Linked DNA regions of Youhaiella tibetensis. The protein of the gene in region 1 interacts with the protein of each later gene in a pairwise test. Links are inferred from orthologs where the notes say so. Each region holds a gene or a part of one and is shown in the gene's direction. Other genes may lie near its edges. The genes, in order: FNA67_RS05705 and FNA67_RS01540.

The links.
Region 2: the proteins of FNA67_RS05705 (region 1) and FNA67_RS01540 interact in binary tests that used the Escherichia coli proteins (3 or more experiments, as listed by UniProt). The link is inferred for Youhaiella tibetensis from one-to-one orthologs.

The regions. Positions count from the first base shown.
Region 1 is NZ_CP041690.1:1,156,418-1,169,527, forward strand. The notes cover bases 9,686-12,904. They hold FNA67_RS05705 (bifunctional acetate--CoA ligase family protein/GNAT family N-acetyltransferase), read left to right. Parts: upstream 9,686-10,007; coding sequence 10,008-12,704; downstream 12,705-12,904. Other genes in these bases: trxC (thioredoxin TrxC), read left to right, coding at 9,686-9,883; FNA67_RS05710 (response regulator), read left to right, coding at 12,789-12,904. In the rest of the region: FNA67_RS05660 (ABC transporter permease), read left to right, coding at 31-993; FNA67_RS05665 (ABC transporter permease), read left to right, coding at 990-1,853; FNA67_RS05670 (ATP-binding cassette domain-containing protein), read left to right, coding at 1,850-2,659; FNA67_RS05675 (ATP-binding cassette domain-containing protein), read left to right, coding at 2,656-3,411; FNA67_RS05680 (DUF1684 domain-containing protein), read left to right, coding at 3,498-4,301; FNA67_RS05685 (autotransporter serine protease), read left to right, coding at 4,432-7,065; FNA67_RS05690 (MarR family winged helix-turn-helix transcriptional regulator), read left to right, coding at 7,111-7,548; FNA67_RS05695 (FUSC family protein), read left to right, coding at 7,545-9,386; more of trxC, read left to right, coding at 9,449-9,685; more of FNA67_RS05710, read left to right, coding at 12,905-13,110. UniProt on the Escherichia coli protein: Catalyzes the acetyl-CoA-dependent acetylation of lysine residues of a large number of target proteins. Acetylates RNase R in exponential phase cells and RNase II.
Region 2 is NZ_CP041690.1:282,355-299,222, forward strand. The notes cover bases 8,744-11,483. They hold FNA67_RS01540 (DeoR/GlpR family DNA-binding transcription regulator), read left to right. Parts: upstream 8,744-9,578; coding sequence 9,579-10,388; downstream 10,389-11,483. Other genes in these bases: FNA67_RS01535 (bifunctional rhamnulose-1-phosphate aldolase/short-chain dehydrogenase), read right to left, coding at 8,744-9,406; rhaS (rhamnose ABC transporter substrate-binding protein), read left to right, coding at 10,432-11,424. Also shown: FNA67_RS01495 (stimulus-sensing domain-containing protein), read left to right, coding at 1-1,393; FNA67_RS01500 (HPr kinase/phosphorylase), read left to right, coding at 1,394-1,849; FNA67_RS01505 (PTS sugar transporter subunit IIA), read left to right, coding at 1,958-2,359; FNA67_RS01510 (HPr family phosphocarrier protein), read left to right, coding at 2,387-2,698; FNA67_RS01515 (GrpB family protein), read left to right, coding at 2,698-3,216; FNA67_RS01520 (DUF2937 family protein), read left to right, coding at 3,220-3,723; ahcY (adenosylhomocysteinase), read left to right, coding at 4,222-5,625; rhaI (L-rhamnose catabolism isomerase), read right to left, coding at 5,864-7,156; more of FNA67_RS01535, read right to left, coding at 7,307-8,743; FNA67_RS01550 (sugar ABC transporter ATP-binding protein), read left to right, coding at 11,602-13,107; FNA67_RS01555 (ABC transporter permease), read left to right, coding at 13,104-14,087; FNA67_RS01560 (ABC transporter permease), read left to right, coding at 14,136-15,134; FNA67_RS01565 (FGGY-family carbohydrate kinase), read left to right, coding at 15,131-16,501; FNA67_RS01570 (hypothetical protein), read right to left, coding at 16,505-16,735. UniProt on the Escherichia coli protein: Represses ulaG and the ulaABCDEF operon. Two ulaR binding sites have been identified in each promoter.

The DNA.
Region 1 (13,110 bases):
GCGTCAACAGCCGGACGGAAGGAAAGCCCTATTCTCAGCTACACCCTCCGTCGGCTTGTTATCCTGGCACTGTCGCTGCTCATCGCAGCGGCGGTGCTCTTCGTCCTTCTCCGCCTCCTGCCGGGTGACCCGGCCAATGCCTTGCTCTCGGTCGGCGCATCGCCTGCCCAGATCGAGGCGGCGCGCCAGGAGGTCGGCTCCAACCTGCCGCTCGCCCAGCAGTTCGCCCATTTCGTCTCGAGCCTCGCCCGCTTCGACCTCGGCACGTCCTTCGTCAGCAAGACCCCCGTGCTCGCCGAAATCGGCAACCGCCTCTCGGTCACCATTCCCCTCACGCTGATGAGCTTCGTGCTGGCGCTGATCATCGCCGTTCCGCTCGGCATCATCTCCGCCGTCAAATCCGACAAGTGGTATGGCGGGGTCATCTCGATCGTCTCCCAGCTCGGCATCGCCATTCCGGTCTTCTGGGTGGGCATCCTGCTCGTCACCATCTTCGCGGTGAACCTCAAGCTCTTCCCGTCGTCCGGCTTCCCCCTCAAGGGCTGGAGCAATTTCGGCGCGGCGCTTTATTCGCTGCTGCTGCCCACCCTCACCATTGCGCTCGTCATGTCTGCCTCCTTGCTGCGCTACGTCCGCTCGGCCGCCCAGGACGTGCTCGGGAGCGACTATCTGCGCACCGCCCGGGCGCTCGGCGCCAGCTTCCCCGAGGCGCTGGTGCGCCACGGCATCCGCAACGGCTCGGTTCCGGTCATTTCCATCCTCGGCATCGAGCTGGCGACCGCCTTCCTCGGCGCCGTCGTGGTCGAAAAGGTCTTCGCGCTGCCCGGCCTGGGCTCGATGCTCCTGCTCGCCATCCAGCAGCGCGACTACCCCAACGTCCAGGGCGTCCTCTTCATCTCGACGCTTCTCGTCCTGCTCGTCGGCTTCTTTGCGGACCTCCTCCAGCGCATCATCGATCCGCGCCTGCGCGACAATCGGGCGAGGCCGGCATGACCACGTTCGAAGAAACCGCCGCGCTGCCGCCGGCCAAGGTCCGCACGCGCCGCTCCTTTACCCTCTGGCTTGGCCTGTTCCTCGTCGGCATCCACGTCGTCATGGCGCTGCTGACGCTCGTCTGGACGCCCTACGACCCGGGCAGCATGACCGGCGGGCGCCTCGCGCCACCCTCCTGGGAGCACTGGGCGGGCACCGACCGTCTCGGTCGCGACTTCTTCACCCAGATCATGATCGGCTCGCGCATTGCGCTGCAGGTCGGCATCGGTGCGGTGGCCATCGGTGCGGTGATCGGCGTCACCCTGGGCATGCTCGCCGCCTTTGCCACGCGTTTCCTCGACGACGCGTTGGCCGCCGCCCTCGACATCCTCATCGCGTTCCCGACCTTGCTGCTCGCCATGCTGATCGTGGCGCTGGGCGACAGCGCCAGCCTCGGCTCGGCTATCCTGGCGCTCGGCATCGCCATCTCGGCCATCGTGGCGCGCCTCACCCGCATTCTCGCCAAGCGTGTGCTCCAGCAGGACTACATCATCGCCTCGCGCACCTCGGGAACGTCCTGGCCCGGCATCGTCAGGCGGCACGTCCTGCCCAACATCTGGCCGACGCTTTCGGTCAACTTCGCGCTCCAGTTCGGTCTCGCCGTGATTGCCGAAGCCTCGCTTTCCTATCTCGGTCTCGGTGCCCCGCCGCCCAATGCCTCGTGGGGCCGTCTGCTCCAGGAAGCGCAGGGCACGGTCTACACCGCCCCCATCGGCGCCATCGCGCCCGGTATTGCGCTGGTCACCCTCGTCATCGGCGTGAACCTTCTCGCCGACGGCCTGCGCGACATCGGCGACCCAACCCGCAAGAGGTCGCGATGAGCCCCTTGCTCGATATCCGCAGTCTGACGCTCACCACCGGCGGTCGCCCGCTGGTGTCCGATCTCTCCTTCGCCATCGAGCCCGGCGCCCGCCTTGGCCTCATCGGCGAATCCGGTTCCGGCAAATCCCTCTCGGCCATGGCCGCCATGGGTCTGCTGCCGCGCAACATCGTGCCCTCCGGATCGATTCAACTGGACGGGCAACAGGTCATCGGCGCCCACGAGCGCGTGCTCAACCGCCTGCGCGGCCAGGCCGCCGCCGTGGTATTCCAGGAGCCGCTGACCGCGCTCGACCCGCTGCTCAAGATCGGCCGCCAGGTCGCCGAGCCGCTCCAGCGCCGCTGGACGCGCGAGGGGCGGCGCCTCGAGGGCAGGGACCTCCAGCGCGAGGTCATCGGCCTTCTCGAAGAGGTCTCCCTCCCCACCCCCGAGCGCATCGCCGCTTCCTATCCGCACGAAATCTCGGGCGGCCAGCGCCAGCGCGTTGCCATCGCCATGGCGCTCGCCTGCCGGCCCAAGCTGCTCATTGCCGACGAGCCGACCACCGCCCTCGACGTCACCACCCAGGCCGAGGTCCTCAAGCTCCTTGACAGGCTCGTGCGCGACAACGGCATGGCGCTGCTCTTCATCAGCCATGACCTGCCGGTCGTGGCCCAGATCGTTCAGGACGTGGTGGTGCTGCGCAAGGGCGTCGCCGTCGAGGCCGGGCCCGTGGCCGAAGTCTTCGCCCGCCCGTCCGATCCCTATACCCGCTCGCTGGTCGACGCCGCGCAGGCCTTCGACAAGGCGCTGGAGGGCGTAAAATGACCCTCGTTTCCGTCGAGAACGTGAGCTTCGGCTATGGCCGCGACCGCCTCGTGCTCAACGATGTCTCGCTCACGATCAGGCCGGGCGTCAGCATCGGCCTCGTCGGTGAGAGCGGCTCGGGCAAGACCACCCTCCTGCGACTGCTCCTTGGGCTCGGCAAGCCCTCCTCTGGCCGCATCCAGTTCGGCGACCAGACGCTCGAGGCGGGCAACGCCGCCTTCATGCGCAGCTACCGGCGCAATGTGCAGGCCGTGTTCCAGGATCCGTATTCCTCGCTCGACCCGCGCCAGACGGTGCAGGGCATCGTCTCCGAGCCGCTGCAATCGCTGCGCATTCCCGGTGACCACCGCCAGATGGTGGTGGCGGCGCTCCAGTCCGTGGGACTGGAGGGCGACGTCCTCGGGCGTTACCCGCATGAATTCTCTGGCGGTCAGCGCCAGCGCATCGCCATAGCGCGTGCCATCGTCGCCCGCCCCCAGCTCGTCCTCGCCGACGAAGCCGTGAGCGCCCTCGATCTCTCCACCAAGGTCCGCATCGTCGACCTCTTCAAGGAGCTCGCCGCGCAGGTGACATTGCTCTTCGTCTCCCACGACCTGGGGGTGGTCGCGGCGCTGTGCGAGGAGATCGTGATTTTGGAGCGCGGACGCATTGTCGAAAGCGGCAGAACGCACGAGATACTGAAAAGCCCGCAGCATCCCTATACGCGAGCCTTGCTGGCCAGCGTGCCGCGGATGCCGGAGCTGACGACTTAGCCCGCCCCACCATGCGACTTTCCCGGCTGGACCGCGGCCTGTCGCTCGAGTTTGACGGTGCGGAGAGTGAAACGAGGACCACTGAAATGACCGACTATCTCACCCAACTGGACGCGTGGAAGGCTCATCGGCTTGAACGGCTCAAGGCAGCCGACGGTTGGCTCAACGTCATCGGCCGGTATTGGCTCGAGAACGGCACCGTGAGCGTCGGTTCGGCCCACGACAACGACCTCGTCCTCTCGGCCGGGCCGGCCCATGTCGGCACCGTCACGCAGGATGCCGAAGGCGTCACCTTCACTCCGGCCGAAGGCATCGAGGGGCACGAGAACGGTCCGGTCCGCCTCAAGCTCGACAAGCATCACCCGCCGCGCTTCCATGCCGGCTCGCTCCTGCTCGAAGTCACCACCCTCAACGGCCAGCACGCCCTGCGCGTCCGCGACAGCGCTTCGACCGCCCCGGCCGACTTTCCGGGCATCCCCTATTATCCGGCCGATCCGAGCTGGCGCATCGTCGCTGATTGGCAACTGCTCGATACGCCCATCACCATGACTGTCGACACGGTTCTCGGCATCCCGACCGAGGTCACCGTCACCCACAAGGCCGTTTTCCAGCACGATGGCCAGACCTACGAGATCATTGCCACCCACGGTTCGGCCAAGTCGCCGCAATTCGTCATCAAGGACCCGACTTCGCGGACCGACACCTATCCTGCCTCGCGCTTCCTCTTCGGCGAGGACGTGACCGACAGCTCGATCGTTCTCGACTTCAACAAGGCCATCAATCCGCCTTGCGCCTTCACCGAGCACGCCGTCTGCCCGCTGCCGCCTCCGGAGAACGTGCTGCCTTTCGCCATCACGGCGGGCGAGAAGCGCATCGCCAACAGCCACTGAGCGCCCGGACAGGCCGGCTTGACCGTGAGGCGGGCATAACGAATTATGCCCGCTATTGCGGGGAAGTCATTTGATCAAGGTGTATTGGGCACGCCGGCTCGGCGCGATGCTTGTGTTGGGAGCCGTCTCTGTGACGGCTGCTTTGGCTTTCGAGCCGACCGACCCGGAATACTGGCGCACGCCCGAGTTTCAGGCGCAGATCGGGCTCGACTACATCTACGCGCAGGACGCCTATGCCCTGGGCCTTGATGGCACCGGCGTCAATATTGGCCTGCTCGATACCGGCATCGACATGTCGCACCCCGAATTCGCGGGGCGCAGCTTCTCGGGTTGGGCGCTCGACGGAGTGCTCTGGAGCCGTGATGGCAACGGCCACGGCACCATGGTCGCCTCGGTGCTGGCGGCAAACCGCGATGGCGTCGGCATGCATGGCGTCGCGCCCGGCGCCCGTTTGCTGGTGGCCTCCGATCTCAACAGTCGCGGCGAGTTTGACGAGCAGGCGTTAGTCGGCGGCGTCAACTGGCTGATCGACCAGGATACCGACTTCATTCTCTACGAACTCGGCCACACCGGCTTTCCTGTGGTGGATTACACGCTCGCCGATGCTCACGATACGCTTGGCATGCCATTGCTCGATGCCTTCCATCGTGCCACCGACGCCGGCATCGTCATAATTGTCCCCACCCACAACCAGTTCTTCGATGACCCGAGTCTCGAGGCCGGGCTGCCCTCGCTCTTTCCCGAACTCGAGGACAACTGGCTTGCCGTCTCGGGCTACTATTACGGCAACAAGTGCGGCGTGGCGAAATACTACTGCCTGACCGCGCCGGCTGAGGATATTCGGGTCGCCGCTGCGGGTGGCGGCTATGAGAACGTCTGGGGCACGTCCTTTGCCGGCCCCCATGTCGCGGGCGTGGCGGCGCTGGTCAAGCAGCGCTATCCCTACCTTACCGCCAACCAGATCAAGCAGGTCCTGCTTGGCACCGCCTGGGACGAGAACGGCGACGGCGTCGATGACCAATTCGGCTACGGCTTGCTGCAGGCATGGGCCGCAGTGCGCGGGCCGGGCAAGTTCGACTGGGGCGATTTCCACGTCGTCCAGCCTTCGGGCGTCAGCTCCTGGTACAACGCCATTTCCGGCGCCGGCGGCCTGATCAAATCGGGTGAGGGCGCCCTGATCCTGCGTGCCGACAACACCTATACCGGCCCCACGCGCGTTGATGGCGGCGACCTCGTGATCGAGGGATCGATCGCCTCCAATGCCTTCGCCGATCCCGGCGGCGTCCTGACGGGCGACGGCACCATCGATGGCGCAGTGGAGAACCGCGGCACGCTCATGCCCGGCTGGGGTGCAGACGGCGGAACCCTCACCATTTCGGGCAACTACGATCAATACGCGGATGCCTCGCTCCTGGTCTATGTCGGCGGTCGCTTCGGCGTCAGCCACGCCGCCATCCACGGAGCTGCTTCGCTCGACGGCACGGTGGAGGCGCGCGTGCTCGCAGGTGGCTACCAGGGCGACGCCGAGCATGAAATCCTGCGCGCCGACCTCGGGCTCACGGGCCAGTTCGAGGGCGTCACCGACGACATGGCTTTCCTCGATACGCAACTGCGGTACGACCCCGACGCCGTCTATCTCGGCGTGCGGCGCAACGGCGTCACCTTCACCAGCTTCGCCGGCAGTGCCAACGGGGCAGGGGCCGCCGGCGCCATCGAGGCGCTGGGCGTAGGCAACAGCCTCTTCGATGCCGCCGTAACGCTCTCGACTGCCGACGCTGGCGCCGCCTTCGAGCAATTGTCCGGCCAGAAGCAGGCTTCCACCGCGACTGCATTGGCCGATGCGGGAAGCCTCGTCGGCTCGATGGCCAACGATCGCCTGCGCTCGGCCTTCGGTTCGGCGGGCGCGGTCGAGGTTCCCATCATGTCCTATGCCGATGGCGGGACGCCGCTGATGGTCTCGATGGATTACCAGGGACCCGCCTTCTGGACGAGTTCGCAGGCGGCGTGGGGAAGCGGCGATGCCATGAGCCGGTTCAGCGCCGGCCAGCTCGTTGGCGTCGATGCCCCGTTCGGTGACTGGCGGCTCGGCGCGCTGGCTGGGGTCGGCCTCACCTCGACCAGTTCGAGCACCGCCAGCCTCAAGGGCACCGACTACCATTTCGGTGTCTATGGCGGCACCAGTTGGGGCAGCCTCGCGCTGCGCAGCGGCGCCTCCTTCTCCCATCATGAGCTTGAGACCAGCCGCAGCGTCACGGCAGGGGGCCTCGATCAGACCCTCACCAGCAGCTACGGCGGCAACACCGCCCAGGCCTTCGCCGAACTCGGCTACGGCATTGAAGCGGGCGACCTGCATTTCGAGCCCTTTGCCGGGCTCGCCTATATGAACGTCTGGACCGATGGCTTTGCCGAAACCGGCGGTTCCGCCGCACTTTCGGGCAGCGGCACCACGCTCTCGGCGTTGTTCACCACCATCGGCCTCAACGCCCACACGCGTATCGTCATCGGCGAAACCGAGGCGGTGGTGCGCGGCTCCGCCGGCTGGCGCCATGCCTTTGGCGACGCGCCGGTCTCCACCCAGGCATTTTCCGGCAGCGGCTCTTTCGCCGTCACCGGATCGGAGATCGACCGCGACGTCGCGCTCCTCGAAGCGGGCGTCGACTTCCCGATCAGCGCCAGCGCCACCGTCGGACTGACCTACGGGGGGCAGCTATCCGCCAAGTCTCACAGCCATGGCTTCAAGGCGGAACTGCGCGTTGATTTCTAGATGAGATAGTTTGCATATCAAACTATCTCATGATACATCCGTTGCATGACCTCCCCCAGACATCGCTTTGGCATTGCCTTCATGCAACTCGCCCGCCAATGGCGCCGCGCCGTCGATGCGCGCCTCGCCGAAGCGGGGTTGACCGACGCCACCTGGTCGCCGCTCGTGCACCTGGACCACCGGCCCGACGGCGTGGTCCAGAAGGATCTGGCGCACCTGGTCGGCATCGACGATTCCAGCCTGGTCCGGCTCGTTGACCTTCTCGAACAGCGCCAGCTCATCGAGCGCAGGGTCGACGAGCAGGACCGGCGCGCCAAGCGCATCGTCCTGACCGATATCGGCAGGACCGCCGTGCGCGACATCCGCAAGACCCTTCACGCCGCCGAAGCGGAAATGCTGGCCGGCCTCGGTGACGAAGAGATTGCCGCCATGCTCGACGCCTTCGCCCGGATCATGGCCAACGCCCAAGAGGCGCGACCGTGAGCATTCTGGAAAGAGCCGAGGCGCTCGGCTTCGATCTGCCGCGCCTGCGCTACGGCCTGCGCACCGCCCTTGCCGCGTTCCTTGCCCTCCTCGCCGCCTGGGCACTGGGCCTCGAACACCCGCAATGGGCCGCGATGACGGTCTGGGCCGCGTCCCAGCCTGTGCGCGGCATGCTGGTCGAAAAGAGCCTCTTCCGCGCCGCCGGGACGGCTGTCGGCGTAGCCGCGGGACTGCTGCTCATGCTGGCCTCGGACGGGCAGACGGCGATCCTCGTCGTCGGCCTCGCCCTTTGGGTGGGCCTCTGCGCCGGAGCCGGCAACGTGCTGCGCGGCTTCATGTCCTACGGCACGATCCTTGCCGGATTTTCGGCTGCGATGGTGACGCTCCTGAGCACCGCGCACCACGATTCCATCCTCCTGCTCGGCTACGACCGCCTGATGACGGTTCTCGTCGGCGTCTTCGTCGCCCTGCTCGTCGGGCTCATCTTCACGCCCGCTTCGGCCGGAGACTACGAGACCTCGGCCAGCCGGCTCACCGGCCGCCTTCTCGATGAGATGGCCCGCCCGCCAGCCGAACGCAGCCTCGGCGAACAGAAGGCCATTCTCTCGGAGGCCGCCCTCATCGAGGAAGCGCTCGATCCGCATGCCGCCGGCTCGCTCAATGCCCGCCGGGCGGCGCATGCGGTCCGTGCGCTGGTCCTGGCGCTGGTATCCGGCCTCCTCTGGTTGCGGGGGCCGGAGGCCCAGAGGATTGATGGGGAGGCACGTGGCCGGCTCGGGGAGGGCGCTGCGCTGGACGCGGCCCGTTATCCCGAAGTTGCAGCGGTCCTCCAGGCCATCGGCATCGCCGTCGATGGCCTGGGCAACCGTCCGGTTGCCGAACCGCACATGCGTCCTCCAGTGGTTCTGCACCGCGACTGGCGCGGTGCCCGCGCCGCCGCCATCAGGGCTAGCGCCACGATGCTGGCCATCGGCCTCGTCTGGGTCCTGACCGGCTGGGAGGCGGTGCCCTATGTCCTCCTGGGCACCTCGGTGATGATCACGATCTTTTCCACCTTCGATGACCCTGCCGGCATCCTCAAGGCGGTCTTCGCCGGCCAGGTCTTCGGCGCCATCGCGGCGCTGGCCTGCCGCTGGCTGCTCTGGCCGCTGGCAGACAGCGAACTGACCATGCTGCTGATGATGGCCCCGTTCATCGTCTCGGGCGCATTCGTGCTGTCGAACCGGCGCACCATGCCTGCCGCCCCCGACTATGCCATGGTCTTCCTGCTGCTCTCCCAACCGGTGCTGCCGCTCTCGGGTAGCTTCGGCCAGTCGGTTTCCACCGCGCTCGCCGTGGTCGCCGGTCCGCTGATCGCGCTGGCGGCTTTCAGGCTCATCTACCCGATCGATCCGGCCCGTCGCCTCCAGGCGCTCATCGCCGCCATGGTGCGCGAACTCGAGGAAATGGCGCGCGGCGACGCCCAAATCCGCGGCGATCGCTGGCGCATGCGCCTCAACCACCGCCTCCTCAGGCTCGTGCGCTGGGTCGAAAAGACCCGCAAGGGCGATATCCCCGCCTTCGAAGGCAGCTTCGCCGTTCTCGCGCTCGGCAGCGCCATAGCGCGCCTGCGCGATCTGCAATCGCAGTCCGATCTGGATCCGGGCGCCAGCCGGGCCGCGCGCGTCGCATTGGCCCGGAGCGCCACGGTGGGCGTCGCGCCCGACCGAGCCGCCCGATCGCTCGAACGCGCGGCCGCGCGCCTGGGCGCCACGGGCGACGCCGAACTCATTGCCAATGCCGCCCGGCAGGTCGCGTCCAACGCCTCGTTCTTCCGGCTGGCGGGCGCCGCCGCCTGATCCTCTTGCGCCAGGCCGCAATCGGAACCACCTAATGGGCATGTTCAGATTGGATATCGACCATGGCTAACGAAGAACGTGTCGTCTGCGTGCATTGTGGTGCCGTCAACCGCGTACCCGCCGGGAGTAATGCCGATGCGGCAAAATGCGGCCGCTGCGGCGAGCCGCTGTTCGAAGGCAAGCCTGCCGATGTTGCCGCCGCGATGGTTGACCGCCAGATGACCAAGGGCACCCTGCCGGTGGTGGTTGACGTGTGGGCGCCCTGGTGCGGACCCTGCCGCATGATGGCCCCCGAATTCGAGAAAGCCGCCCAGGTCGGCGAACCGGGGATGCGCTTCCTCAAGCTCAATTCCGACGAGCATCAGGAAATGGCGGCCCGGTTCGGCATCCGCGGCATCCCCACCATGCTGTTGTTGCGCGATGGCAAGGAAGTCGCGCGCGTCTCGGGCGCCATGACCTCCAACCAGATTCTGGGCTGGCTGGCCCAGAACCGCTAGCGGGCCAGCATCTCCGGCAGCGGCGAGGGCGCCCACGCGGCGCCCTTTTTCATGACCCTCTGGCGTCTCGCCCGGATCGGGCTTAGCGTCGATTCAACAACTGAGCCTTCGACGAGGACGATCCATGACGATCCGCAATCTCGCCGGAACCTTGCGGCCTGCATCCGTGGCCGTGATCGGCGCCTCCATTCGCGAAGGTTCGGTGGGCCGGGTGGTCATCGAAAACGCGCTCGCGGGCGGCTTCTCGGGTGATGTCTATCCGGTCAATCCGAAATACCAGGAGATCGCCGGCCAGCGTTGCTACGCGCGCGTCGCCGACCTGCCAAAGCCGCCCGACCTCGCAGTGATCGCCACGCCCGCCGCCACGGTTCCCGGTATCGTCGCCGAACTGGGTGAGTGCGGCGTTCCTGTAGCCGTCGTTCTGGCCGCCGGCTTCGATCAGGACGGGCTGCGCCAGAAGCTGCTCGATGCCGCGCGCCCGCGCATGGTCCGCATCATCGGCCCCAATACCATCGGCTTGCTGGCGCCGCAGGTGCGGCTCAATGCCAGTTTCGTCCACATCTCGCCCGAACCCGGCCGGCTCGGCCTCATCTCGCAGTCGGGCGCCATGGTCTCGTCGATCATCGATTGGGCCGTGGCTGAAAATATCGGCTTCTCCCAGATCTTCTCTCTCGGCGACATGTCCGATGTCGACGCTGCCGATTGCCTCAATCTCCTCGCCGAAGACGCCCGTACTGCCGCCATCCTTCTCTATCTCGAATCCATCCCCGCGCCGCGCAAGTTCATGTCCGCCGCGCGTGCGGCGGCGCGGCTCAAGCCGGTCATCGCCGTCAAGCCGGGACGCCACGCCCAGGCGGCGGCCGCTGCCCGCACCCATACTGGCGCGCTCTCCGGTTCCGACCGCGTGGTCGAGGCTGCCCTGCGCCGGGCCGGTATCATCCGCGTCAACGACCTCGAGGACCTGTTCTCCGCCGCCGAGATCACTGCGCGCTTCCACCCGCTTCGCCGTGGCCGCACTGCCATCGTCACCAATGGCGGCGGGGCGGGCGTGCTGGCCGTCGATCACCTTATCGATCGCGATTGCGAACTGGCCGAGCACCAGCCCGAAACGCGCGCCGCGCTCGACGCCGTGCTGCCGCCGACCTGGTCTCACGCCAACCCGGTGGACATCATCGGCGATGCGCCGCCCGAGCGCTACGCCTCGGCGGTCTCGGTCGTCGCCAGGGATTCCGGCGTCGATGCGCTGCTGGTCATGAACTGCCCCACCGGGCTCTCGTCTTCGAGCGGCGCCGCCACGGCGGTGGCAGCCCTGGTCGAGGATGGTCTGGTCAATGGCAAGCCCGTGCTCGCCTGCTGGCTGGGCAAGGCCACCGCCGAGCCTGCCCGGGCATTGCTGCAGGCCTCCGGCATCGCCAGTGTCGATACACCCGAAGCGGCCGCCGAGGCGGTCGCTCTCCTCACGCGCTGGTCGGCCCTGCGGCAGCTGGTCGAGCGCGTTCCCGCCAACACCGTGCAGTTTCGCATCGACCGCCTGGCCGTCGCCCGCATCCTGCGCACCGTGGCCGACGAGGGGCGCTCGCTGCTGACCGAGACCGAGGCCAAGGCCGTCGTCGGCGGCTATGGCATCCCGGTGCCCGAAATCGCCGTGGCCGGCGATCCTGCCGAAGTCGAGGCTGCCGCCGCCAGGCTCCTCGTCGATCACCGCGCCGTGGTGGTGAAGCTGCTGTCGCGCGCCATCTCCCACAAGTCAGATGTCGGTGGCGTCGTCCTCGATATCCGCTCGGCCGCCGACGCCGGGGCCGCCGCCCGCGCCATCCGCGCCCGGCTCGAGAAGCTCGGCACCCAGCATCAGATCGATGGCTTTTCAGTCCAGCCGATGATCCGCCGCCCCGGGGCCGAGGAACTGATCATCGGCCTCAATGTCGATCCCATCTTCGGTCCGACCGTGCTCTTCGGGGCGGGCGGGGTGGCGGTGGAAGTGCTCAAGGATACCGCCATCGGCCTCGTGCCGCTCGACGAAGTGCTGGCCGGCGACCTCATCGACCAGACGCGCATCAGCCGGCTGCTCGCCGGCTACCGCGACGTGCTCCCCGCCAACCGCTTGGCCATCGAGCAGGCCCTGATCGGCCTCTCGCAACTGGCCATCGATTTTCCCTGCGTGGTGGGTGCCGACATCAACCCGCTGCTCGCCGACAATGACGGGGTCATTGCCCTCGATGCGCGGGTCGAGATCGATCCGGCGCGCATCGACGAAAAGGGCCCGAGCAAGTGCCTCGCCATCCGTCCCTATCCCTCCGGCTGGGAAATGCGTGCCAAGGTCGGGGAGCGTTCCTTCCTCATCCGGCCGATGCGGCCGGTCGATATCGATCTCTACCCCGCCTTCACCGAGCGGATGGACCCGGAGGACATGCGCCTGCGCTTCCTCATGCCCACCCACCAGATCCCCCACGACATGCTGATCAACTTCACCCAGCTCGACTACGATCGCGAGATCGCCTTCGTCGCGCTGGAGGAGCCGGGCGGGGCAATGGCGGCGGTCGTGCGCTACTCGGCCGACCCCGATCACGAGCGCGCCGAATTCGGCATCATCGTGCGCAGCGACCTCAAGGGCCTGGGGTTGGGCAAGATCCTGCTCGGGCGCCTCATCGCCTACGCGCGGGTGGAGGGCATCAAGCGGCTCGATGGCCTTATCCTGCGCGAAAATTCCGGCATGCTGCACCTCGCCACCCGGTTCGGCTTCAAGCCCGATCATGAGCCCCCCGAGTCCTCCCTTGTGCGCACCAGTCTCGACCTGACGCTCGATCACGAACCGGTCGCCTGACGGCGCCCTTGTGGAAAACCTGTTGAAAACCCTCCGGCTTTCCGCTTGAGTGGCGAGGGGACAGGCTCTTACTCGGAGGCGGCGTTGAGTAACCTGGACGTCCCGGCGCGCAACACCAGGGCCTTGCTGCTGGTGGAAGACGAGCCGTTGATTGCGGCTGGCATCGCCGAGTTGCTCGGAGAGCACGGCTACGAATTCGTACAGTCGGCCTATACCTACGCGGAAGCCGAGGAGGCGGTAGGGAGCGGGCGGTTCGATGGCGCCATCCTCGATGTCATGCTCGCCACGCGCTACGTCTGGCCCATCGCCGCGGCCCTGCGCGACAGGGGCACGCCCTTCCTGTTCCTGACCGGCCTTGAAGCGGGGAGCATAGACGAAGCGTTCCGCGACGCTCCGGTGGTCTTCA
Region 2 (16,868 bases), 880 kb from region 1 along the record:
CCCGCTCAGCTTCTTCGATCCCACCCTCGAGTTTCCCATCAATCCCGAGCGCGTCGCCCCGCTCCTGCGCAACCTCGTCACGCCCACCCGCACCCGCGCCCGCATCTACGACCAGGATGGCCTCCTGATCCTGGACAGCGCCAATATCTATGCGCGCGGCGAAGTGCTCCGGAAGCTCAATGTCGAGCAGAACAGCTCGGGCTTCTTCCTCTTTGACTGGTGGAACGCCATCATGGCCTGGGTGCCCGGCGACCAGTTCCCGCTCTACCAGGAATACGGGGCCGACGAAGGCAAGCGCTATCCCGAGGTCACCGCCGCCCTGTCCGGCTCCGCCGCCGATATCGTGCGCGTCGACAACCAGCACCAGCTCGTCGTCTCGGTCGCCGTGCCCATCCAGCGCGTGCGCTCGACCGTTGGCGTGCTCCTGCTCTCCACCGCGCCCGGCGAGATCGATTCCATCGTCACCACCGAGCGCTGGAGCATCCTGCGCATCGCCATGGTGGCGGCCGCCGTCGTCATCATCCTCTCGCTGCTCCTCGCCGGCACAATCGCCGGCCCCATGCGGCGCCTCTCCGAGGCCGCCGAGCGCGTCCAGACCGCCGGCAATGCCCGCGCCGAAATCCCCGACTTCACCGACCGCGTCGACGAGATCGGCCACCTCTCGGGCGCCCTGCGCGCCATGACCGACGCGCTCTATGCCCGTATCGAGGCCATCGAGCGCTTCGCCGCCGACGTTGCCCATGAGCTCAAGAACCCGCTGACCTCGCTGCGCTCGGCCGTCGAGACGCTGCCGCGCGCCAAGCGCCCCGAGGATGTCGAGCGCCTCAACGCCATCATCCAGCATGACGTGCGGCGCCTCGACCGCCTGATCTCCGATATTTCCAACGCCAGCCGGCTCGATGCCGAACTGGCCCGCGAAACCGGCGAGCGCGTCGACATGGTCAAGCTCGCCGAGACCATGACCGGCATCCAGCGCGACCTCGCCGCCGCCCGCGACGTCAAGGTCGAGCTCGAGACCCACACCAGCCGCTACCCCGCCGTGGTCTTCGGCCATGACAGCCGCCTGGCCCAGGTGTTCAACAACCTGGTGGACAATGCCGTCTCCTTCTCGCCCGAAGGCGGCACCGTGAGGGCCGTCATTTCCACCGATGCCGAAAAGGTGATCTTCACCGTGACCGACGAGGGTCCCGGCATTCGCGGCGACGTGTCGCGCATCTTCCAGCGCTTCTATACCGACCGCCCGGACGGGGAGCATTTCGGCGACCATTCGGGGCTGGGCCTGTCGATCTCGCGCCAGATCGTGATCGCCCACAAGGGCAAGATCGAAGCGGCCAACCGCACCGACCGCTCGGGCGCCCGCTTCACCGTCACCCTGCCGCGGGCCCGCAAGTAGATGGTCGAGGCCGCGCCCGAGAACATCCACGGCACCGGCCTCGTGCTCGGCCAGCACGGCGTCATCATCCGGGGACCGAGCGGAGCGGGTAAGTCCCTGCTGGCGCTCGAACTTCTCGATCGCTGGGAGCATCGCCGGCTCAATGCCCGGCTCGTTGCCGACGACCGGCTCGATCTGCGCCTGCAGGCCGACGGCCTGATGATGGCCGCGCCTGCCGCCATTGCCGGCCTCATCGAACTGCGTGGGCGCGGCATTGTCGAGCGGCCGCATGTTCCGGCCGCCGCCGTCCATCTGGTGGTCGATCTCGTCGATGGGCTGACCCGCATGCTGGACGAGGCGGACCTCGAGACCCATATGATGGGGGTGCGGCTGGCCCGTTGCCCCGTGCCGCGCCGTGGAACGGTGGATTCGGCGCACCAGATTCTGCTTGTGGCAGAAGCGCTAGCCCATCTTTGAGCCCCCAGTCTTCCACATGTCCAAAAAACCACTTGAATCCTCTTCCCCCAGAGACAAGACTTCGGGCCGTCGTGCCGCCGGGGGATGTAGGCACTTAGGGAATTATGCATGCTAGGTATGGTTCTGGTGACCCATGGCGCCCTTGCCGTGGAGTTCAAGTCGGCGCTCGAACATGTTGTGGGCCCGCAAGAGCAAGTCGAGACCATTTCCATTGGACCGGACGATGACATGGAGGCTCGCCGCAACGACATCATGAAGGCTGTCGATGCGGCGGACACCGGTGACGGAGTCGTCATCCTTACCGACATGTTTGGCGGCACGCCGTCCAATCTGGCCATTTCGGTGATGCAGAATCGTGACGTCGAGGTGATCGCCGGCGTCAATCTGCCGATGCTGGTCAAGCTGGCGCGCGTTCGCCCCGATATGGCCATAAAGGACGCCGTACGTATCGCTGCAGAGGCTGGGCGCAAATACATCAACGTTGCCAACGACGTATTGAGTGCGCAATAGTCGAAGCTCTTTAGGCAGGTTTCGATCATGAATACGGCGGCAGGTTCAGGCCGGGCACTCGCGCAGCAACTGACCATCATCAATCGCAAGGGGCTGCACGCCCGTGCTTCGGCGCGCTTCGTGCGCACCGCCGAGTGCTTCGATGCCGACATCCAGGTTTCCCGCGACGGCTCGACGGTAAACGGCAATTCCATCATGGGCTTGATGATGCTGGGCGCCGGCCCCGGCTCGACCATCCTGGTCCAGGCCACCGGCAAGCAGGCCCGCGAAGCGCTCGATGCCATCACCGAGCTCGTCAACAATGGCTTTGACGAGGATGCCGAGGGCGCCGCGCTCTGATGGAGGAGATCCGCCTGGCGCCGCCCGATCCCCAGGCCGCCTCGAGCTTCGTCGCCGCGCGTGAGCGCATCCTCCCCTGTTTCCCGGTCCCGCCGCGCCTCATCGAGCATATCGGCTCCACCGCCATCCCCGGTATCCTGGCCAAGCCGGTGATCGACATCGTCGTGCTGGTCGATGATCTCGCCCAGGGGCACGCCGCCATCCCGGCGCTCGAAGCCCTCGGCTTCAGCTTCTGGCGCGACAATCCGGTGAGGACGCGCCTGTTCCTGGTCAAGGGACTGCCCAGCCGCACCCATCACCTGCACATCCACGCCGACCCCACCGAGGTCGAGCGCCACCTGGTCTTCCGCGACCACCTGCGCGCCCATCCCGGGGACAGCGCCGCCTACGAGGCCCTCAAGCGCGAGCTGGCCGAGCGCTACCGGACCGACCGGGAGGCCTATACCGAGGGCAAGTCGGCTTTCATCGATGCCATCGTCGCCCGCGCCGGCGGGCCGCCGCGCCTGCGGGAGGGCTGAGCCTTGCGGCGCTCCCTGAGCCTTCTCGGTGGTCTCTGCCTGGGCGTGGCCCTGAGCCAGTTCCCCGAATACGCCCAGCAATATACCCAGCGCCTGGGTGGGGCGGTCGACGAGCTCAAGGTCGTCACCGAGGAATTCGATACCGCCGCCCTGGCCGGCGGTCTCACCCGCCAGCAGGCCCTCGATCGCTACGTCGCCTCGCCCGACGGCTTCCTCAAGGACCGAGGCGTGAGCATGGAGCGCACCTTCCTGCGCTACGCCGACCTGCGGACCGTGCTCGCCCAGGTCGAGGGCGCCGACGCGCTCGAACGCCTGCGGCTCCTGCCCGAATATCTCGACACCGAGATCGGCAGGCGCACTCTCGAGAACTTCAAGCCGGCCGTCCCCGTCACCGCCGAAGGCTTCCTCTATGCCGGCTTCGGCTTCCTCCTCGGCTACACCCTCGTCTCCGCGCTTGTCTCCCTCCTGACCCTCCCCTTCCGCCGCCGCCGCGTCATCTATCGCTAGTCCCACGTCGGCGCGCGAAGGGAGCCGAGGCCAGGCTGGCGCCATGATCAGCGCCATCGCCTCGTCCGGCGGGGAGCCGGAAGACTTATCCCCGCATTTCCCACCCGTGAGAGAATCCGGAAATCCCCACCGCACCGGGCGGACTGCAGAGCGACCAGCGGCGGTGGGGACAGCCGGGCGTGCGGGGGCGTCGCTTCCCCTGCATGGGTCCATGGGACGCTGCTCGAATCCGGGGCTCGACGATCAAGCCGGCCGGAACGGGGCATTCGATCGCCAGGTCCTCAAAATCCCGGCGCCCCGAGGCGGAATGCGTCTCATCTATTGTATCCCCATCGAGGCGGATTCCGCCTCGGGGCCCGCCCGACCAATCGCAACCGCCCGGCTCCTGCCGCGCGGCCGCTCCTGCTGCAGGATATAAAGCTTTCTTTATATCCCCTGTTGATCGTGACGCCCCCGCCGCGTATAAGGCCGACAAACATTGCCACAAGCGGAGTTCCCATGAGCGCGTTCACGGACTATTCGGTCAAAGACATTTCCCTGGCCGATTTCGGCCGCAAGGAAATCGGCATGGCCGAGATCGAAATGCCCGGCCTGATGGCCATCCGCGAGGAGTTCGCCGCCGGCCAGCCGCTCAAGGGCGCGCGCATTGCCGGCTCGCTCCACATGACCATCCAGACCGCCGTGCTCATCGAGACGCTGGTGGCGCTCGGCGCCCAGGTCCGCTGGGTGTCGTGCAACATCTTCTCGACCCAGGACCACGCCGCCGCCGCCATCGCCGCCGCCGGCATCCCGGTCTTCGCCCACAAGGGTGAAAGCCTCCAGGAATACTGGGACTTCACCGACCGCATGATGGATTGGGACGGCAAGGGCGAGACGCCCAACATGATCCTGGACGACGGCGGCGACGCCACCATGCTCGTCCTCACCGGCGCCAAGGCCGAAAAGGATCCTTCGATCCTGGACAAGCCGGGCAACGAGGAAGAGGAAATCTTCTTCGCCACCATCAAGAAGCGCCTGGCCAAGGACCCGACCTTCTATTCGCGCATCCGTGCCGCCATCAAGGGCGTCTCCGAGGAGACCACCACGGGCGTGATGCGCCTCTACCAGCTCCAGGAAAAGGGCGAGCTGCCCTTCCCCGCCATCAACGTCAACGACTCGGTCACCAAGTCCAAGTTCGACAACAAGTACGGCACGCGTGAATCGCTGGTCGACGCCATCCGTCGCGGCACCGACGTGATGCTGGCTGGCAAGGTCGCCATCGTCTGCGGCTATGGCGATGTGGGCAAGGGCTCGGCGCTTTCGCTGCGCGGCGCCGGCGCCCGCGTGCTCGTCACCGAAGTCGATCCGATCTGCGCACTCCAGGCCGCCATGGACGGCTACGAGGTGGTAACCCTGGCCGATGCCGCGCACCGCGCCGACATCGTCGTCACCGCGACCGGCAACAAGGACATCGTTACCGTCGACGACGTGCGCAAGATGAAGGACATGGCCATCGTCTGCAACATCGGCCACTTCGACAACGAGATCCAGGTCGAGGCGCTGCGCAACTTCAAGTGGACCAACGTCAAGCCGCAGGTCGACCTTGTGGAACTGCCCTCGGGCAACCGCATCGTGCTGCTTTCGGAAGGCCGCCTGGTCAACCTCGGCAACGCCACCGGCCACCCCAGCTTCGTGATGAGCGCCTCCTTCTCCAACCAGACCCTGGCCCAGATCGAACTGTGGACGAACGGGCAGAACCTGGAAAAGAAGGTGCACGTGCTGCCCAAGCACCTGGACGAAAAGGTCGCCGAACTGCACCTGGCCAAGCTCGGCGCCAAGCTCACCAAGCTTTCCAAGAACCAGGCCGATTACATCGGCGTCCAGGTGGATGGCCCGTTCAAGTCGGACCAGTACCGCTACTGAGTTCTGCGAACAGCGAATATGACAGCGCCCCGGACGAAAGTCCGGGGCGTTTGCTTTCTGAACTTATCCCCTTGCTCCGACGCGGCCCGATACTCGGACAGATCCGCCAGCGCAGGGAACCCACCGTGCCGCCAACTCCGCGCTCAGTATTCGAGCCCCGAACGCGCTTCGCACCCACCACCTCGCCCCCTCGGGGAGAGGTCGCCGCGCAACGGCGCACCGAGCGGGCGGTTCTGCCTCAAACAATCCCGCTCGATCCCGGCGCCACTTCCGGCCGGATCTCAGCCACCCGCGCCCGATACCCCGCCGCCCGATACGTCGCGATCGGATCGACGGCGCCGTTCTTCTCGAGCCGCGCCATGGCCAGGATCGGCTCCACATCCGTCCGGAACGCCGTCTTGAGCGTCTGCGTCGCCGCCAGCGCGTCATTGGCATCCTGGAAGCCGGCCAGCGCCTTGCGGTCGACCAGCAGTGCATTGGCGTAGTTCCGCTGCACTTCGGCCGCCGAGAGGATGAGGCTTTCGATCGGGTCGGTCACGTTGTGGCTCTGGTCAAGCATGTGAGCGGGATTGAAGCCCTTGGCGCGGCGCTCCTCGGCCGAGACCAGTTCGTTAAAGACCAGGAACAGCCGGTAGGGATCGATGGAGCCGGCGTCGAGGTCGTCGTCGCCATACTTGGAATCGTTGAAGTGGAACCCGCCGAGCTTTCCGAACTGGATCAGCCGCGCCACGATCATCTCGATATTGACGTTGGGCGCATGATGCCCGAGGTCGACAAGGCAGAAGGCCTTATCCCCCAGTTCCGTCGCGATGATATAGTTCGTTCCCCAGTCCTGGACGACGGTGGAATAGAATGCCGGCTCGTACATCTTGTGCTCGGTGAAGAGCCGCCAATCCTCGGGGAGGTCGGCATAGATCACCTTCATCGCCTCGAGATAGCGCTCGAACTGGCGCGTGAAGTCAGCCTGGCCGGGGAAGTTCGAGCCGTCGCCGATCCAGACGGTGAGGGCCTTCGAGCCCAGCACCTTGCCGATCTCGATGCATTCCAGGTTATGGTCGATGGCCTGCTGACGGGTCGCCGCATCGGTGTGCGAGAGCGAGCCGAACTTGTAGGAAAGCGGCTGGCCCTTGGCGTCCGAAAACGTGTTCGAATTCATGGCGTCGAAGCCGAGGCCGAAACGGGCTGCGCTTTGCTTGAGGCGATTGGGGTCGGCCTTGTCCCACGGAATATGCAGCGAGACATTGGGGGTGGCGCGGGTCAGCTGGTTGATGACGGCGCAGTCCTCGAGCTTGTCGAAGATGTCGCGCGGCTCGCCCTTGCCCGGAAAGCGCGCGAACCGCGTGCCGCCCGTGCCCACGCCCCAGGACGGAACGGCCACGTGGAAGGCCGCCACCTTGTCCTTGATCGTATCGATCGAAATTCCCCGCCGGTCGAGGCGCTCGCCCAGCGAGTCATAGTCGCGGCGAAGATCGATCTCGCGGCGGGCATTCTCGGCGTCGACCACCGACTGGTCGATGAGTTGGTCGGTCATGTTCTCCCCCGTGTTTTGCATGTGGCCCCACCCCACCTTGTTCCCTCCCCATCAGAGAGGAGGGAGACCTGCTGGCGCGATCTCTCCTCGGGGCCTCCCTCCCCCTTGTGGGGAGGGATTGAGGGTGGGGTGACCGCCCCACCCGATACGTTACCGCGTAAACGACTGCGCGTTGCCGGCGTCGACATTGATGATGTTGCCGGTCGACTTCGCCGACATGTCCGAGGCCAGGAAGTAGATGGCCTCGGCGATGTCTTCGGGGAAGACCGAGCGCTTGAGCATGGAGCGCTGGCGGTACATTTCCTCAAGACCATCCTTGTCGGTCTTGTAAGTCGAAGCGCGCTGTTCGAGCCATTCGCCGGCCCAGATCTTGGAGCCGCGCAGGACCGCATCGGGGTTGACCACGTTGACGCGTATCTGGGCTTCGGCCCCTTCGAGGGCGAGGCAGCGGGCGAGGTGGATCTCGGCGGCCTTGGCGGTGCAATAGGCTGCGGCGTTGGGCGAGGCGGCAAGGCCGTTCTTGGAGGCGACGAAGACGACGTTGCCGCCGATCTTCTGCGCCCGGAACAGCTTGAACGCCTCGCGCGACACCAGGAAATAGCCGGTGGCGAGGATGTCCATGTTCCGGTTCCAGAGCGCCAGCGACGTCTCCTCGATGGGAGCGGACGAAGCCAGCCCCGCGTTGGAGACGAGGATATCGAGACCGCCGAATTCGACCACGGCGTTGGCGAAGCCCTTGAGGACCTCCTCCTCGCGCGTCACGTCGAACTTGACCGGCCGGACGAAATCCTTGCCGAACTTCTTGCCCAGTTCCTCGGTGGCTGCGGCAAGCGCAGCATCGTCGATGTCGGCGATGACGACGCAGGCGCCCTCGTTCATCAGGCGATAGGCGGTGGCCTTGCCGATGCCGCCGGCGCCGCCGGTGATGAGGGCAACCTGTCCGGCCAGCGATTTCGGCTTGGGCATGCGCTGGAGCTTGGCTTCCTCGAGCAGCCAGTACTCGATGTCGAAGGCTTCCTGTTCGTCGAGCCCCTGATAGGTCGAGACGGTCGAGGAACCGCGCATGACGTTGATGGCGTTGACGTAGAACTCGCCCGAAATGCGCGCCGTGGCCTTGTCCTTGGCAAAGGTGAACATGCCCACGCCCGGCATCAGGTAGACCACCGCATTGGGGTCGCGGATGGCGGGGGAATTGTCGTGCCTCGAGCGCTCGTAATAGGCGGTGTAGTCGGCGCGATAGGCGGCGACGTCATCGCCGAGGCGCGCCACGACGGCATCGACGTCCGGATTGGCCGGATCGAACTCGATCACAAGGGGACGGATCTTGGTGCGCAGGAAGTGGTCGGGGCAGGATGTGCCGAGCGCGGCGAGCGGGCGCAGATCCTTCGAGTTGACGAATTCGAGCACAGCCGGGCTGTCGTCAAAATGACCGAGCTTGTGGCTGTCTTCCGAGATCAGCCCGCGAATCTTGGGCATGATCTTGGCGGCGACGGCGCGGCGCTCGTCAGCGGGCAGCGACTTGACGGCTTCGCCGCCGAAAATGGCCTTGCCCTCGGTCTTCTTCTCCAACCACTCGATGGCCTGGTTGATGACCGCGATCGTGGTCTCGTAGCACTCCTTGGGCGTGTCGCCCCAGGTGAAGAGCCCGTGGCTTTCAAGAATGACGCCCTTGGCCTCGGGATGTTCGAGGCAGAATTTTTCGAGCCAGAGCCCGAGTTCGAACCCCGGGCGCTTCCAGGGCAGCCAGCCGATGGCGTCGCCGAAAATCTCCTGGGTGAGCGCCCTCGAATCCTTGCTCGCGGCGATGGCGATGATGGCATCGGGGTGCATGTGATCGACAAAGGGATGCGGCACATAGGCGTGCAGCGGCGTGTCGATGGAAGCGGCGCGCGGATTGAGGTTGAAGGTAGCGTGCGGCAGGTAGCCCACCATCTCGTCTTCGTGCTCGAGGCCGCGATAGAGGCCCTTGAGGGCCCGGAGCTTGTCCATGTAGAGCGTGGCGAAGCCATCGAGCTTGATCGAGGCACTGTCGCCGCCCGAGCCCTTGACCCAGAGCACTTCCACCTGCTCGCCGGTCAGCGGGTCCTTCTCCATGATCTTGGAGGAGGTATTGCCGCCGCCGTAATTGGTGACGCGCTTGTCCGACCCCAGGATGTTGGAGCGATAGACCAGTCGCTCCGGCTCGGTCATGCCGGCAGCTCTGGCGTCATCCCATAGGTTGGCGAGGCGCGCGGGCGCGTTCGTGGACATTAGCTCCTCCCCGGAAGTCTGTTCTTTACGTCACAAGCCATAAACATCTGGAGGCTGTCAATCAGAAACGATCAAAACCAGTCAGCACCGCTGACACATGATCGAAACTGAGCTTTTGTTGATTGACAATGATCGAAATTGGTGTGACCAAATCAAGCCAGGGAGAAGAAACTTGCACGAAAGCGAACGCCACAGGGTGATCCTGGCCGCGGTGCAGACGCGGTCCGTCGCAACGGTGAGCGATCTCGTCGAGATGACGGGAACCTCCGAGGCGACGATCCGGCGCGACATCGCGGCGCTGCACGTGCAGGGCAAGCTTCGGCGCGTGCGCGGCGGCGCAGAAGCGGTCAATCCGCCTCGCCAGGGCGGGCTCATGGGCCGGCCGTTCTCGGTCAACGAGGGCATCAATCTCGGCCTCAAGCGCGCCATCGCCAAGGCGGCGGTGGACCTGTGCAAGGATGGCGAGCCCATCATCATCAATGGCGGCACCACGACCTTCCAGATGGTGCACTACCTGGTGAACCGGCGCATGCAGGTCTTCACCAATTCCTTCCCCATTGCCGAGCACCTGCTCCATCACTCCAAGAACTCGGTGATGGTGCAGGGGGGCACCATCTATCGCGAGCAGAACATCATTCTCTCGCCCTTCGACAATGATGTGTCGCGCCACTTCTATGCGCGAAAAATGTTCATGGGCTGCCAGGGCCTGGGAGCGCATGGGCTGATGGAAGCCGATCCGCTGCTCGTTCAGGCCGAACTCAAGCTCATCAGCCAGGCCGATGAACTCATCATCCTGGCAGACTCTTCGAAATTTTCCGGCAAATCGAGCCTCATCCTGTGTGGGCTCGACCGGATTACCACGGTCGTCACCGATCGTGGCATCCGCGACGAAGACCGGCAGATGCTGGAAACGGCGGGCGTCGGCCTCATCGTGGCTGAGACTGGTAGTCAGACTATCGAGGAGGCGTCACCGGCCGCCTAACGGCGGGTCGCCTCGTAACGCCAAGGCTCAATGGGAGGAATCAATGAGCTTTCTGAAGAAACTGGGCATCACCACGGCCCTGGCAGCGATCCTGCTGGCCTCGCCCGCAATGGCGCAGACCAAGATCGCCCTCGTGGTCAAGTCGCTCGGCAACGGCTTCTTCGATGCCGCCAACAAGGGCGCCGAAGAGGCGGCCAAGGAACTCGGTGACGTCGAAGTCATCTATACCGGCCCGACCAAGGCCACGGCCGAAGCCCAGATCGAAGTCATCAATTCGCTGATCGCCCAGCAGGTCAACGCCATCGCCATCTCGGCCAACGATCCGGACGCGCTGGTGCCCGTGCTCAAGAAGGCCATGGATCGCGGGATCACCGTGATCTCGTTCGACTCGGGTGTGGCTCCGGAAGGCCGCCAGCTCCACCTCAACCCGTCCGACACCAACCTCATCGGCGAAACCATCATCAAGCTGGCCGCCGACTACCTGCCCGATGGCGGCGACGTCGCCATTCTCTCGGCTTCCTCGACGGCGACCAACCAGAATGCCTGGATCGAAGCGGCCAAGAAGGTGCTGCCGGAGAAGTTCCCCAAGATCAACCTCGTCGCCACCGTCTATGGCGATGACGACTCGGCCAAGTCCACCGACGAAGCCAAGGGCCTGATCGCGAGCTACCCGAACCTCAAGGCCATCATCGCCCCGACCACGGTCGGCGTCGTGGCAGCCGCCCAGGTGGTGACCGACCAGAACCTGATCGGCAAGATCAACGTCACGGGCCTGGCCCTGCCGTCCGAGTTCAAGAAGTTCATCGACAACGGCGCTTCGCAGGCCGTGGCGCTCTGGAACCCGATCGACCTGGGCTACTCGGCCATCTACCTGGCCCACGACCTCGCCGTTAAGGGCGACAAGGCCGAGCCCGGCGCCAAGCTCTCGATCGGCCGCATGGGCGAGATCACGCTCGATGACACGAACTCGGCCGCCATGGCGCCTCCGTTCACGTTCGACAAGAGCAACATCGACGAATTCGCCAAGATCTACTGATCCCTTGTGACCCCGGGCCGGCGGGAGGACACTCCCGCCGGTGCCTTTGGCCGACCCCCACCTTTCGCTCGCTCCAGCGTGGACGCTAGTCAGGTGGCACGATCTCTCGATGCTCCCTCCCCTTGTGGGGAGGGCAGGGGGTGGGGGTGAGCCAAGAGCACCAGGCCAACCAGACGCATGACCAATCCCGCCCTGACCTTGACCGGCATCTCCAAAAGCTTCCCCGGCGTGCGCGCGCTCAACGGGGTCTCGCTCGAACTCGTCCCCGGCCAGGTCACCGCCCTGATCGGGGAGAACGGCGCCGGCAAATCCACGCTGGTCAAGATCCTCACCGGCATCTACCAGCCCGATGACGGCGAGATCGCCATCGGCGGCAAGCCGGTCACGCTCCCCACCGCCCATGCCGCCTTCGAGCACGGCATCACCGCCATCCATCAGGAGACCGTGCTCTTCGAGGAAATGAGCGTTGCCGAGAACATCTTCCTTGGCCACGTGCCGCGCACCCGCCTGGGCCTTATCGACTGGGGCAGGATGCGCCGGGAGGCGCGGGCAATCCTGGACGACATGGGCGCCGGCCATATCGACGAATACGCCCCCTTGAAGGATCTCGGCATCGCCAACCGCCATCTGGTGGGCGTCGCACGCGCCATGTCCATCGACGCCCGCATCGTCATCATGGACGAGCCGACCGCCGCCTTGAGCCAGAAGGAAATCGAGGACCTCTTCGTCCTCATCGATCTCCTGCGCGAGGACGGCAAGGCCGTGCTCTTCATCTCGCACAAGTTCGACGAGATCTACCGCATCGCCGATCGCTATACCGTCTTCCGTGACGGCGAGATGGTGGGCAAGGGTCTCATCCGCGAGACCAGCCAGGGCGAGATCGTCAGGCTCATGGTCGGCCGCTCCGTCGACCAGATCTTCCCTGAAAGGACCGTATCGATCGGCGAGCCTGTGCTCACGGTTTCAGATCTCTCGCACCCGACCGAATTCGACGCCATCTCGTTCGAGTTGCGAAAGGGCGAAATCCTCGGTTTCTACGGCCTCGTCGGCGCCGGCCGCAGCGAGGTCATGCAGGCGCTCTTCGGCATCACCCGGCCCTCGCGCGGTACCATCGCGCTCAACGGCAAGCCGGTCTCGCCGCGCTCCCCCGCCGAGGCGGTGGACGAGGGCATAGTCTACGTGCCCGAAGAACGCGGCAAGCAGGGCGTCGTCATCGGCATGCCGATCTTCGAGAACGTCTCGCTGCCATCCCTCGGGCGCACCTCGAGGAACGGCGTCCTGCGGCTCGCCGAGGAATTCAAGCTGGCGCGCACCTATACCGAACGGCTCGACCTGCGCGCCTCTTCGCTCAGCCAGGATGTCGGCACGCTCTCGGGCGGCAACCAGCAGAAGGTGGTCATCGCCAAGTGGCTGGCCACCAGCCCCGAGGTCATCATTCTCGATGAGCCGACCAAGGGCATCGATATCGGCTCGAAAGCGGCCGTGCACGAATTCATGGGGGAACTGGTGGCCCAGGGGCTCGCGGTAATCATGGTCTCGTCCGAACTTCCCGAAATTCTGGGCATGTCCGACCGTGTCGTCGTCATGCGCGAGGGGCGAATGGTGGCCGAGTTCGACAATACCGGCCTTTCGGCCGAAACGCTGGTGCGCGCTGCCGCCGGCATAGCGGAGCAGGCGGCATGAAATCGCTCCTGCGCTATCGCGAAATCTGGCTGCTGGCCGCCATCGTCGCCCTCATCGTCGCTGTCGCCTTCCGACGTCCGTCCTATGCCAGCTTCGGCAACCTGCTCGACGTCTTCAACAACACCTCGCTCCTGCTGATCCTCGCCATGGGGCAGATGGTGGTAATCCTGACGCGCTCGATCGATCTCTCGATGGCCGCCAACCTGGCGCTCACCGGCATGATCGTCGCCATGATCAACGCCGCCTTCCCGGCCTTCCCGGTGCCATTGCTGATGATCCTCGCGGCCCTCATCGGGCTTGGTCTGGGTGCCTTCAACGGGCTGCTCGTCTGGAAGCTCAATATCCCGGCGATCGTCGTGACCCTGGGCACGCTCACCATCTATCGCGGCACGACCTTCCTGGTTTCGGGCGGCAAGTGGGTCAACGCCGATCAGATGAGCCCCGATTTCATCGGGCTGACGCGTTATCTCATCATCGGCCAACCGCTGCTCTCCTGGCTCGCCCTCGTCATCATCGTCGTCTTTGTGGTGCTCATGACCCGCACCAATATCGGCCGGGCCTTCTACGCCATCGGCATCAATCCCACCGCCGCCGTCTATGCCGGGATCGATGTGGGCCGCACCAAGTTCATCGCCTTCGCCATTTCGGGCGCCATCGCCGGGCTCTGCGGGTACCTCTGGGTCTCCCGCTACGTCATCGCCTCTGTCGAGATCGCCAACGGCTACGAACTCAACATCATCGCCGCCTGTGTCATCGGCGGAGTCTCGATCGCCGGCGGCATCGGCACCGTGGCGGGCGCCGCCCTGGGCGCCCTGTTCCTGGGCGTTATCAACTCGGCCCTGCCGGTCATCAACATCTCGCCCTTCTGGCAGATGGCCATCTCTGGCGCCGCCATCATCCTGGCGGTGATCTTCAATGCCCGCAGCGAGAGAAAGCACGGGCGGATCATCCTGAAGAGCCAGGAGGTGGGACATGGTTGAGTTTGCAAAGGCCGCATCCCCCGCCGGCACCATCGGAGGCGTTGCCCAATGAACGAAGTCCGCAACGTCCGCCACATCCCCGATCGCCTCGATAATCCCCTGCGCTCGGCCATCTTCTCCTGGGAAGCGCTGCTGATTGTTGTGGCGGTGGCGATCTTCCTCGCCAACAGCTTCGCCTCGCCCTATTTCCTAAACGCCTGGAGCCTTTCGGACCTCACCTTCAACTTCACCGAGAAGGCGCTGATCGCCCTGGCCATGGCGCTCCTCATCATCTCGGGCGAGATCGATCTTTCGGTCGCCGCCATCATCGCGCTGGCTTCCACCACCATGGGGCTGGCCCTTCAGGCCGGGGTCGATACTCCGGGGCTCGTTGCCATCGGCATCCTCACCGGCCTCGTTTGCGGGGCTTTCAACGGCTTTCTCGTCACCGCCCTCAAGCTTCCTTCCATCGTCGTCACCATCGGCACGATGAGCCTCTTCCGCGGGATTTCCTTCATCATCCTGGGCGACCAGGCCTTCAAGGGCTACCCGGAAAGCTTTGCCTTCTTCGGGCAGGGCTATGTCTGGTGGGTGGTCTCGTTCGAGCTTGTGCTGTTCCTCGTGTGCGCGGTGATCTACTATTTCCTCCTGCACCGGACCAATTTCGGTCGGCGAGTCTTCGCCATCGGGAACAATCCGGTAGCGGCGCAGTTTTCGGGCGTGAGGGTGGCACGGATCAAGTTCGTGCTATTCTGCCTGACGGGCCTGATGAGCGGCATCGCTTCGGTGCTGCTGACCAGCCGTCTCGGCTCCACGCGCCCCTCGATTGCGCAGGGTTGGGAACTTGAGGTGATTACGATGGTCGTGCTTGGCGGCGTCAACATATTGGGGGGATCGGGCTCGATCCTGGGCGTGGTTATCGCCGCCTTCATCATGGGCTTGGTGACGTTCGGGCTGGGCCTGCTCAACGTGCCGGGCATCGTCATGTCCATCTTCATCGGCGCGCTGCTGATCCTCGTGATCGCGCTGCCGATCGTCTATGGCATGCTCAGGCGGAGCCGCGCGTGAGCGGCAAGCGTTTCATCGGCGTCATCGACATCGGCAAGACCAACGCCAAATTCGCGGTGGTCGATTTCGAGACGCGCTCGGAAATCGCCGTCCGCAAGGCGCCCAACACGGTGCTAAACGACGGCCTGTATCCACATTTCGACATAGATGGCCTCTGGCGGTTCCTGTCCGCCTCGATAGCCGAGCTCAACAAGCTCCATCCGCTCGATGCGCTCAGCGTCACCACCCATGGCGCCTGCGCGGCGCTGGTCGACGAGGAGGGCAACCTGGCCCTGCCGGTGCTCGACTATGAATTCGCCGGTCCCGACGAGTTCGACGAAGACTATGCCGAGGTCCGCCCGCCCTTCTCCACCAGCTTCACCCCGCCCCTGCCGGGGGGGCTCAACCTAGGCAAGCAGCTCTTCTGGCAATCGCGCAAGTTCCCCGAGGCGTTCGCGCGCACCAAGTGGATCCTGCCCTATCCGCAATACTGGAGCTTCCGCCTCACGGGCGTAGCGGCTTCCGAGATCACCTCGCTGGGCTGCCACACCGACCTCTGGAACTTCGAAACCGACCTCTATTCGGACCTGGTCCTGCGCCAGGGCTGGCTCGACAAGATGCCCGAAGTGCTGCCCGCCTCCGACCCTCTCGGGCCGATCAACCCGGCGCTGGCCGAGGAACTGGGCCTGCGCCCGGGCATGCCGGTCTATTCGGGCATTCATGATTCGAACGCCTCGCTCCTGCCGCACCTGCTCTCGCGCACCCCGCCCTTTGCCGTGGTCTCGACCGGCACCTGGGTCATCGTGGCGGCGCCGGGCGGCGACCTCATGCATCTCGACCCACACCGCGATTGCCTGGCCAATATCGATGCCTTCGGCAAGCCGGTGCCCTCGGCCCGCTTCATGGGTGGACGCGAGTTCTCGCTCCTGACCGAAGGGCGCGAAGCCACCCCGTCCGACCTCACCATCCGCAAGGTCATCGACGGCGCCATCATGCTGCTGCCCTCGGTGGTCGAGGGCTCGGGCCCGTTCCCGCAGCGCCAGGCGAGTTGGACCCATCCGCGCGAGGGGCTGGACGATGAGACGGCCTTCACCGTCGTCTCGTTCTATCTGGCGCTGATGACGGCCGAATGCCTGGCCCTGGCGGGTGCGGAAGGGGATATCGTGGTCGAGGGGCCGTTCGCCGCCAACCACACTTATTTGCGCATGCTCGAATCGGCCGCGTGCCGGCCGGTGGTGCCGAGCCACGGCAGCGCTACGGGCACGGCCATCGGCGCCGCCATGCTGGCGCGCATGGAGGCCGGGCACGTGGCCGAGGACGGGGTTCTGGATGCAGATCCGGACATGACTCGCTACGCCTGGCGCTGGCGCCAGGCTCTCAATCAGTAAGCTTCAAAGCGAATCGTCGCCGAAATCGCCGGTCTTTCCGGCGATTTCGCTGGCCGCGATGCGGGCGGCCTCGACCGTTTCGAACGTATGCCCGTCAATGCCGAACACCGGGAACTTGACGGCGAGGAACTTAAAGCCCTCGGCTTCAGGCACGACGACGCCCAGGGGCTCCCCGGAAACTTCGATGACGATCGGCCGCTGGGCCGTGGACTTGGAAAACTTTGGCTGCTGCATAATAAACTCCACTCACGCCGCTTGAGGGACGTGGTGCCAGTATCGGATTTGGAAGACGATCTAGTGACGAGAGGTCACATTCGTTTGGATCGGCTACACCACGATACGGCGCCCGCTACCGTAATTCGGGTTC